3 regions of the Peribacillus sp. FSL H8-0477 genome follow, and region 1 is predicted to be linked to each of the others. Evidence: riboswitches for the same ligand, from Rfam matches in the RefSeq annotation. Region 1 holds a riboswitch; each other region holds the start of a gene.
What was found. Region 1 has a riboswitch for S-adenosylmethionine ahead of MHI18_RS09230 (O-acetylhomoserine aminocarboxypropyltransferase/cysteine synthase family protein). Riboswitches for the same ligand answer to the same signal wherever they lie in the genome.
Positions count from the first base shown of each region.

Region 2: linked by a shared signal. The riboswitch ahead of MHI18_RS03730 (bifunctional homocysteine S-methyltransferase/methylenetetrahydrofolate reductase) and the one ahead of MHI18_RS09230 (O-acetylhomoserine aminocarboxypropyltransferase/cysteine synthase family protein) in region 1 are both predicted to bind S-adenosylmethionine.
Region 3: linked by a shared signal. The riboswitch ahead of MHI18_RS10970 (LLM class flavin-dependent oxidoreductase) and the one ahead of MHI18_RS09230 (O-acetylhomoserine aminocarboxypropyltransferase/cysteine synthase family protein) in region 1 are both predicted to bind S-adenosylmethionine.

Region 1 covers NZ_JBBODE010000001.1:1,804,050-1,807,327, reverse strand. Annotated here, with positions in the region: gene MHI18_RS09235 (S8 family serine peptidase) at 1-955, opposite strand, end outside; SAM riboswitch class I at 1,367-1,473, shown strand; gene MHI18_RS09230 (O-acetylhomoserine aminocarboxypropyltransferase/cysteine synthase family protein) at 1,579-2,892, shown strand; SAM riboswitch class I at 3,009-3,119, shown strand.
Region 2 covers NZ_JBBODE010000001.1:725,135-728,412, reverse strand. Annotated here, with positions in the region: gene MHI18_RS03740 (MOSC domain-containing protein) at 79-732, shown strand; gene MHI18_RS03735 (class I SAM-dependent methyltransferase) at 781-1,386, opposite strand; SAM riboswitch class I at 1,565-1,663, shown strand; gene MHI18_RS03730 (bifunctional homocysteine S-methyltransferase/methylenetetrahydrofolate reductase) at 1,782-3,278, shown strand, end outside.
Region 3 covers NZ_JBBODE010000001.1:2,184,617-2,187,894, forward strand. Annotated here, with positions in the region: gene MHI18_RS10965 (ATP-grasp domain-containing protein) at 1-470, opposite strand, end outside; gene MHI18_RS10970 (LLM class flavin-dependent oxidoreductase) at 494-1,546, opposite strand; SAM riboswitch class I at 1,635-1,743, opposite strand; gene MHI18_RS10975 (class I SAM-dependent methyltransferase) at 1,814-2,992, opposite strand; gene MHI18_RS10980 (response regulator) at 3,009-3,278, opposite strand, start outside.

The sequences.
Region 1 (3,278 bases):
CAGAACCACCGCTTGCAGAAAAGGCTTTAACAGCAATGTATTTAGCGCCTGGAGCAACACCGATTTGATTGGTTCCATTTTCTTCAGATCCAACCATGGTTCCAATCGTATGTGTTCCGTGTCCTTGATCATCATAAGGCGAAGCCTGTCCACCCACCGCGTCCAACCAATTATATTCATGGTCAGCGGTGTTTGGGTTTGCAGGATTATACCCGCGGTATTTTGTTTTTAATGCAGGGTGATTCCATTGAACACCTGTATCGATTGAGGCGATCACGGTTCCTGCACCATCGATCCCCATGTCCCATACAGCTGGTGTACCGATTTTATCGATATTCCACTCTATGGCAGACGTGTCGGCTTTGCTTTTAACAGCAGTAGAGCCGTTCACTGCATTAGAGATTTTGGTTTTGCTATCTGGTTGAATTAACTGTCTGATTTCATTTGGCAGGATTTTAGCTACCTCAGGGTAAACAGCAAGCTGCTCCATTACGTCTTTGGAAGCTGTTACTGCCATCGCATTGACGACATAAAAGGATTGAAGATTCTTTGCTTGGCCTGCTTTTTCCTGTTTGTCTAAATAGTTTTTAACATTTACCTGTGTTTCTAATGCAGTAGATCGAAGCTCGGATACAAGAGTAGAGCGTTTAAGTAGTTTTGATTGGTTAGCTGATAGTTTTTGTGTTTTGGCTATAGCAGCAGCTTTGGCAGATACTTTTTGGGTATCCACTTGTTCTTTGAATTTAATTAGGAAGGTAACTTCTTTATTTTCTTTAAATTGTGAAAGGACTGTAGGAGCAATCTTCTTTTGTTCTTTTCCTAAAAGACTATCTTTTGCAGAGGTATGAAGTGTACTTGTCGAAGCAATGGTGGAGTTTGTCGGAATAATCAAGGATGTAAACAGCAATATCGAAAATAATAAAGCCAGCCATTTTCTTTCGCGTTTTTTTAGCAAATTTTCTTCCCCCTATTCGAATGTCAAAGAACAAAATGAGTCCGTTCTATTTATTCAGCTACCCTCCCTTTGCATAGTCGGACAGTATGCAGGTCACTGATGCTAGTTTAATAATAGCGAACGGATCAAAGAAAACTTTGTCATATTTTGTCTTGAAAATCGTTGAAAACTGAAAATGAACAATTGGTAGGAATAACCAAATAGAGCGAATAAGGTCTTAGTGAGGAGTAATGGTAAAATCGGCGAAGTATTTAGGGGGAAAGTATGCTTTTATACAGGTGTCAAAAGAACTTTTGAGTATGAGGAGATTTAAAAATGGTTATAAAGGTGGAAAATTCTGAATTTAATATTGACGTACTCTTATGCTCGTGATATATTTCCTACAAGATAATAATCTGATAATTAAATATGTTCTTATCAAGAGAGGTGGAGGGACTGGCCCTTTGAAACCCGGCAACCGGTATGTTTTTAATACACGGTGCTAATTCCAGCAGAGTATAAGCTCTGGAAGATAAGGAGAGTTCCTAAAAAACTTCTTCTTAAACCAGATGAAGTTTTTTTGTTCTTACAAATCCTTCGAAAGCTTATATATCAAGAATAAGATTAAAGGGAGAGATGAGACGATGTCAGAAGAAAAAAGTTATCGGTTTGAAACAGTGAGTATTCATGGGGGATTACAGACGGATGAAACAGGAGCACGTTCCCTGCCTATTCATCAAAGTAATGCCTATTTATTTAAAGACACAGAGCATGCAGCCAATTTATTTGGATTAAAGGAAGCAGGCTATATATATACAAGGATTCATAATCCAACTGTTACTGTATTTGAGGAAAGGGTTGCCCTGCTAGAAGGAGGGATTGGGTCTCTTGCGGTTGCAAGTGGAATGGCTGCTATTTCACTAGCCATCCTCAATTTAGCTGGAGCTGGGGACGAAATTGTAGCAGCTTCAACCCTTTATGGAGGAACATACAACTTATTTGCCAACACGCTGCCGAAGTATGGGATAAAAGTTCACTTTGTTTCACCTGAGGATCCAGAAAACTTTAGAAAAGCAATTACGCCGAAAACTAAGGCTATTTTTGGAGAAACCATTGGTAATCCAAGTTTAACAGTATTAGATATTGAAGCTATTGCTGACATTGCTCATGAAAATGGTATACCGCTGATTATTGATAATACCTTTGCAACACCTTATCTATGCCGGCCAATTGAATTCGGAGCTGATATTGTGATCCATTCCGCAACTAAATGGCTGCTTGGTAATGGGACGACATTGGGCGGTATTATTGTTGATGGTGGAAACTTTGACTGGAATTCACCCAATTTCCCTGGCTTTACGGAACCGGATCCGAGCTACGGAGGGATTGTTTTCAGTGAAGCAGCGGGTCCTGCTGCATTCATAACAAAGGCACGTGTGCAATTGCTTCGTGATTTTGGTCCGACTTTGAGTGCACAAAGTGCGTACCAATTTACGCTCGGTTTAGAAACGCTTCATGTGAGAATGAAGGAGCATCTAGCCAATACAAAAGAAATTGTAACCTATTTGGAAAATCATCCCGCTGTCAGCTGGGTAACCTATCCAGGTAATGAAAATCATCCGGATAAAAAACTGGTTGATAAATATTTGCCAAAGGGTGCAGGATCCATCGTTATCTTTGGAATTAATGGCGGCCGCGATGCGGGAGCGAAATTGATTAACTCCATCGAGCTATGGTCACATGTTGCCAATGTAGGCGATGCTAAGAGTTTAATTATTCATCCTGCAAGTACAACACATCAACAATTAAATGATAAGGAATTACTAAAATCGGGGGTCAGCGCGGATCTCGTACGTCTATCGGTTGGCATTGAAAACGTGGAAGATTTAATTGAGGCGCTCGAAGATGGTATCGGAAAAGCAACAGGAATTACGAGTACTTCAATTAAAACTAGTTAAGAGCATCTGACACTAGATGTTATTGATTGACACCATCTCTTTATTCATGATATTATTTTGTAATAATTATTATGGACTTTAAACGAGGGGAAACCTTCAATCACATATACGTTTTACTCTTATCAAGAGAGGCTGAGGGATGTGCCCTTTGAAGCCCGGCAACCGACAAGGAATACCTTGGAAAGGTGCCAATTCACACAAAGCAGTTATGCTTTGGGAGATGAGAGGACGGTTAGTTTCTTAGCCTGCCTTTCTGCTCTTGCGGAAAGGTTTTTTTGTTTCTTAATTGAAATTCTAATACATGTTTAGCGTGAAATGAGAAACGATATATGTGAAGGCTTTTCTTGAGAGGAAGTTTACTAAGTTCATAGAATGTATTGAATAAA
Region 2 (3,278 bases), 1.1 Mb from region 1:
TAAATTTATAATAACATAATAGGATCGTTCAAGACAATCCTTTTCGGTAAGAGGTTAAATAGGCAGGGGGAATGGTTTATGAGTACACGAAAAATTAAAGGGATACATATTGGTGAACCTAAGCTTAAAACGTTGTCAGGCAGATCTTTAATTACAGGAATGGATAAACAAGCTGTTCAAAAAATCGATCTGTCTTATAGAGGGTTTAACGGAGATGGTGTAGGTAATATGAGACATCATGGCGGTGTCGATCGGGCAGTATGTTTCTATCCAAATGAGCATTATCTTCAATGGGAGAAGGAATTCAATAAAGTTCTGAAAAGGCCGGCCTTTGGAGAAAATTTAACTGTATCAGGCATGAAAGAATCTGAGGTTTATTTCGGAGATATTTATCAAATAGGTACGAGTATAGTAGAAATCTGTCAAGGTAGAATTCCTTGTGCGACTATTTCACATTTTAATGAAGTCCCAACTTTTTTGAAAAGGACTATGGAAACAGGGTACACCGGGTATTTTGCCAGGGTGATCGAAGAAGGTACGATTGAAGGTGAATCAGACATCATCCTAAAGGAAAGAGTTCAAGAAGCCTATACAGTCGAACGGGGAAATCGAATACTTCTTCATAATGAAGGGAATCAGACTGACATCGAAGGGATGCTGATGCTCGGTTCACTAGCAGACGATTGGAAAATGAGAGTCGAAAAAAAACGACTTGCACGGATGGAGCAGTAAGGATAAAACATAGAAAAGTTGGGGTGTAAATCCCCAACTTCGAGTCGTCTATTTTTTACAAACAGCTGTAACACAGACAGTAAGTTCTGGTGCTATTTTTTTGAATTTCACTGAAATATTACGGAATCCAGCAAGGTATAATGCTTGTTCGATTTCATGTGCATGAGCAAATGTCTTTTTTCGGGATGCGTCATCCTCCCGTGGTTGGACAGTAATGGCAATGATGCCATTATGCTTCATCAGTTGATATATTCGCTTAAGAGAATTCTGTTTGTCTTTCCATAATGGATAGTTATTAACCGAGACAACTTTGTCATACTGATAAAAATCCTCTTCAATTTCTAAAAGATCTCCTTCGAATAAACGTAGTTTTTTCTTTTTTAAGGCATCCAAATTTCGTGTAGAAGCAGCCTTCAGCATATCATGTGAGAGATCTATACCATCAATCCGTACATTTCGTTGTCTCTTAAACATTTCTTCAATTGCAGCACCCGGTCCAAATCCAATTTCTAAAATAATGTCCCCAGGTTTAATTTGCAGCCTATTCAGGGTCCATGTATTGATCTTTCGATTATCCATGGACATAATCCTGCCGACAATTTTCCCTAGCAATCCTTCTGGTTTTCGAAACTGCTTTGCTATAATTTCCAGCATTCTTTCACCTCCAGCTATTCTGCGGTTCTATTTATATATTTACCTCTAGGGAAGTAATTAAACTTCTGACGTTTTTTTAAACAGCTGCTGAATAATCGTTAATAAACTATTGTAATTTTCTTATTATTCATGTAAATTAGATATATTATCTAAACGAATTCTAGAAAATTTCATAGGAATCTTATCGAGAGAAGTGGAGGGACTGGCCCTTTGAAGCTTCAGCAACCGGCTACGGCAAAGGTGCTAAATCCAGCAAGCGGTGCTTGATAGATGAGGAGAATGTTTCAGAAAAAGCCTTCTTCTTTAAAGATGGCTTTTTTTATTTTTCTTCATATAATGCTAAATGACATGATTCTTTCTAACCTAGAAAGGACAAAACGAGGAGATGTGCATAGATGGATTTTCGCCAAGAATTATCAAAAAGGGTTTTGGTTGGGGAAGGAGCAATGGGAACACTATTATATTCACATGGAATCGATCATTGCTACGAGGAAATGAATACGACAGACCCTAATCAAATTGAGGCGATTCACCGTGCCTATGCCGCTGCGGGAGCTGATATTCTTCAATCTAATACCTATGGTGCCAACTATCATAAATTAAAACGGTATGGCTTAGAAGATGAAGTGAGTGTTATTAACCGTAAAGGTGTAGAACTAGCTAAAAAAGCTGCATCCAAACAAGCATTTGTTTTTGGGACCATTGGAGCACTGCGGAGTATTCGTAAAAATGATTTGGATATAGAAGAAATAAAACGGAGCTTTAGAGAGCAGCTGTACAGCTTATTAATGGAAGGACCCGATGGATTAATCCTTGAGACCTATTACGATTTAGAGGAGCTGGAAACCGTACTCCAGATTGCCAGAAAAGAAACAGGGCTCCCTATTATCGCAAATGTTTCGCTGCATGAGATAGGGTATCTGCAAAATGGTCTCCATCTCAATGAAGCCTTTTCAAGACTAGATGCTTTGGGGGCAGACGTTGTCGGATTGAACTGTCGATTAGGTCCGCATCATATGATACGTTCGTTAGAAGAAGTACCGCTGCCTAAAAATGCAGGCATTGCCGTGTACCCGAACGCCAGCCTTCCGGAATACGTCGATGGCCGACTTGTCTATGAGGCTGTACCAGAATATTTCGGCTCAAGTGCGTTGAAATTACGTGAACAGGGTGCATCAATTATCGGGGGTTGTTGTGGGACAACACCTAAGCATATCGGAGCGGTAAAAAAAGCGCTGGGAACATTGAGCCCGATAAAGGAAAAAGCTAGTAAGGCCCCTCAAATTGAGATTATTGAAGTCGATAAAAAGGATCAAATACCAGCCATTCATCTGCAGGCCAAAACAAAACGAACCATTTTGGTCGAATTGGATCCGCCTAAGAAACTAGGAATAGAGGCATTTATGGCGGGATCATCATGTTTACGGGATGCTGGTGTAGATTCGGTCACACTGGCAGATAATTCACTTGCAAGTCCGCGAATCAGCAATTTGGCTCTTGGGATTAAGATGAAAAATGAGCTCAATATGAATCCGCTCATTCACATTACCTGTCGAGATCGAAATCTAATTGGCCTGCAATCTCACTTAATGGGCTTACAGACACTTGGATTAAATGAAGTACTGGTTATTACTGGAGATCCTTCTAAAATTGGAGATTTTCCGGGGGCCACATCTGTCTATGATTTATCCTCATTTGATTTAATCAGCTTAATCAAACAATTTAATGAAGGTTTATCTTACTCAGGTCAAAGTTTGGGACAGCGGACTAATTTTAAAATTGCTGCGGCTTTTAACCCAAATGTGAAATACTTAGATAAAGCCGTTCAAAGGCTTGAAAAGAAAATAGCTTGCGGAGCACAATCCTTTTTAACGCAGCCTATTTATTCCACA
Region 3 (3,278 bases), 380 kb from region 1:
TTCAATCCCTCAATGGTTTGGAATAATTGGACACCGAGACCTTTTCCAGCACGATTATGCTTAGTGATAAATGATTCTGCACCAATTTTCTCTGCGGCCTTCAATATATTTTCCTTACCGATTGCAGCAATCGTTTTCGGAGTGCGAATACCGGACTTTGTCAAAGCCGTATATTGGTTCACTTTGCTGACCTCTAAGCGAAGGGCGCGGCTTCCGTTAAATACGGTGCGGTTATGCTGTTCAAGCCAAGCCAGTACAGACTCTGTTAATTCTGGTGCATATCGATGACCGCGAGTATGGGATGATGCACTCATGCGGCTGTAAAAAACGCCCTCTGGCGGAGTTTCTGTCAGATCAACGAGACCTTCATCAAGATGCCACTCTTCGTATGGTAATTCCAGTTCATTCAACCGTTTCGTTAAATGAGCTGTCCATTCGTTATTTTCATGTAGAATATAAATTTTACTCATCATGATGCCTCCTTCAAAATTAGTTAAACGGATGCTTTTTGGCGTTTTGCTTCTACAAGAGGCTTAACCTGCTTGGCGAAGCGTTCCATCTCTTCAAGCTGCGGAGAAAATTGCAGCAATAGCAAATCTACTCCGGCTTCTTCGAATGCAATAATTCGATCAGCAATTTGTTCAGGTGTTCCAATTAAATTCGGACGCAAGCCCCGGTTAGAAACAGAATAATCGAAAAGTTTAACTTGCTGTTCAAGTTGTGATTTGCTGATAAAGTCGTTATATCCTGCATAACCGCTCGATTCCTTCACATCTGTTATCCTTGCAAGTTCAGCAGCGACTTCTTCTTCTGTATCACGGCAGACTACGTATGCAGCTAAACCAAAAGCTGAAAAAGGTTCACGGCCTGCTTCTGAACGCTGTCTTTTCATCCCTTCAATTTTAGTCGTAATTTCTTCAACCGTTCCGCCATGCATTACGTAGGCGTCACATTTATCGACGATCGTCTGTTTCCCACGTGGACTTTCTCCACCTGCATACAGAATTGGATTAGGACGTTGAACTGGCTTTGGATGTAAATGAGCATCCTTTATGCTGTAATATTTGCCCTCATATGAGAAGGTATCCTCGGCAGACCATAATCCCGTTAAGATATCTAGAAATTCTTCTGTTCGATCATAACGCTCATCATGGGCCGTAAAAATCCCCCCATATTGCCGTGCTTCTTCTTCCCACCATGCAGATACCACATTCAGGGTAAAACGTCCGTTGCTTATGTTGTCTATATTGGCCGCCATTTTCGCTGTGACCGCTGGATTATGGAATCCAGGTCTTACTGCCGTCATAATCTCAATTTTTTCAGTTACCGCTGCTAAAGCTGCAGCAGTTGACCATGCTTCAAGCGAATCATGCTCAGGACCTTTAATATCATTTAAATTTAATTCTGCCACCAGCGTAGTATCAAATCCCAATTTTTCTGCAGCTATTGTTACTTGTTTTGCATACTCAAAGGTTGCAGGCATGTTTTCATTTTCTACATTCCTTAACCATCCACCGAAAATAGGCAGCCAAAAGCCAAACTTCATGTTCAAAACCCCTTTGTTTTTATTGGTGAAACAGAGGAAAGACAACAAAAAAACTCCTTCGATAAGAAGAAGTTTGCGCAGTAGCCTTCACTTATCTTTCAGAGCATATGCTCCGCTGGAATTGGCACCATTCTGACAAAATGTCAGCGGCTGCCGGGCTTCATAGGGCCAGTTCCCTCCACCTCTCTTGATAAGACACTATTTAATTGGTTAAAAGATAAACTAATCCTACTATAAAAGTCGGTTTACTGCAATGAATAATTCTAATTATTCTAAATTTAGTTTTTCAGCAACAATCGTATACGTTTTCGGAATCCCCATATCATGCACTTTATGGTTTGGTTCTTCTTCTAACACCTTTATCATTAAGCCTGATTGCCCAATGGCGGTGATAAGCTCTCCGAGTGTCCACTTCCGTTGCACTACCTGGGACAAGCTTTTTTGTTCCTCATCAGGCATATGTTTGGTGAAGGCGACTTGGTTTTTTTCAATAGATGGATCAAAGTAATTGCCGCTTACTTTATGTTTTTTACCACTAGACGTGATTAATTTGGTGGAAATCGGATGAAATTCATGCAAAATAAAATGACCGCCTGGTTTTAATAAGGATTTAATTTTCTCCATTAACGGCTGTAAATCAATCATATAATGGAGGACACCAAGTTCCATCAGGACAAGATCTGCCCCCTCACTCTCAGGTAGTGAGAGCACGTCTGAAACAATATACTCGACCGGAACGTCTGCCGCATCAGCCAGCTCTCTAGCGAATGCTGCATTTTCTTTTGAAAAGTCAACTACTGTGACCTTTGCCCCAAGGAGTGCCATCGCCACTGCTTTAACACCATTTGAGCCCATCAAATGCATCACTGATTTTTCTTGAAGATTACCCATATACTGATAAAAAGGTTTGAGTCTCCACTTAGGATTTTGCTTGATTTTTTCAACAAGTGCTTCAGGTTTTCCATAACGATTTAAAAGAGCACTATAATTATTCTGGTTCCAGGCTTGTTCATTTTCAGCTGTAAACCCCTGCTGTTCTTTCGCTAAAAAAGCATGAATTTGATCACTGTAACGCGCCATTTCTTCGTTATAAAAGTAACTATAAACCGATTGGCACCAAATATCTGTATGATCTACTTTTACCGATATTCGGTATGGATCTGTCTTAATGGTTGTATTGTATTCACAGCTTATGTAAACGGAAATGGTCTCGATTGTAAAACTGAAACCAGCAGATTCTGGACTACTGCTAATGTCTGTCGGTGAATACTTAGTAAGTATCCTTCTCGCTTCGTCTAAAACATCCCATTGGACAGATGCTTCAATTATTGATTCTTCAGAAATGCATGCACCTTGGATCCTTAATGACGCTTGGCCAATAAATTGGTACGGAATTCCTGCTTTTTCTAACTCTGTGCCTATCATCGTAACTGTCTGTAAATACATAGAATCCTCCAAAAAGTTATTTCACTAGTTGATGTTGAAACGCATAAATCACTGCTTGTGTACGATCTTGGACCTCAAGCTTATTTAAAATATTACTCACATGCACTTTTGCTGTTTTGACGGCAATAAATAATTCATCAGCAATGGCTTGATTCGTTTTCCCTTGCGTCATCAAAAGCAGAATCTCCATCTCACGATTTGTTAAGTGTTCATGAGGAAGTTTACTAGCATGACTACGCATTTTTTTCATCATTTTATCTGTAACCTCTGGCTCTAATACACTCTG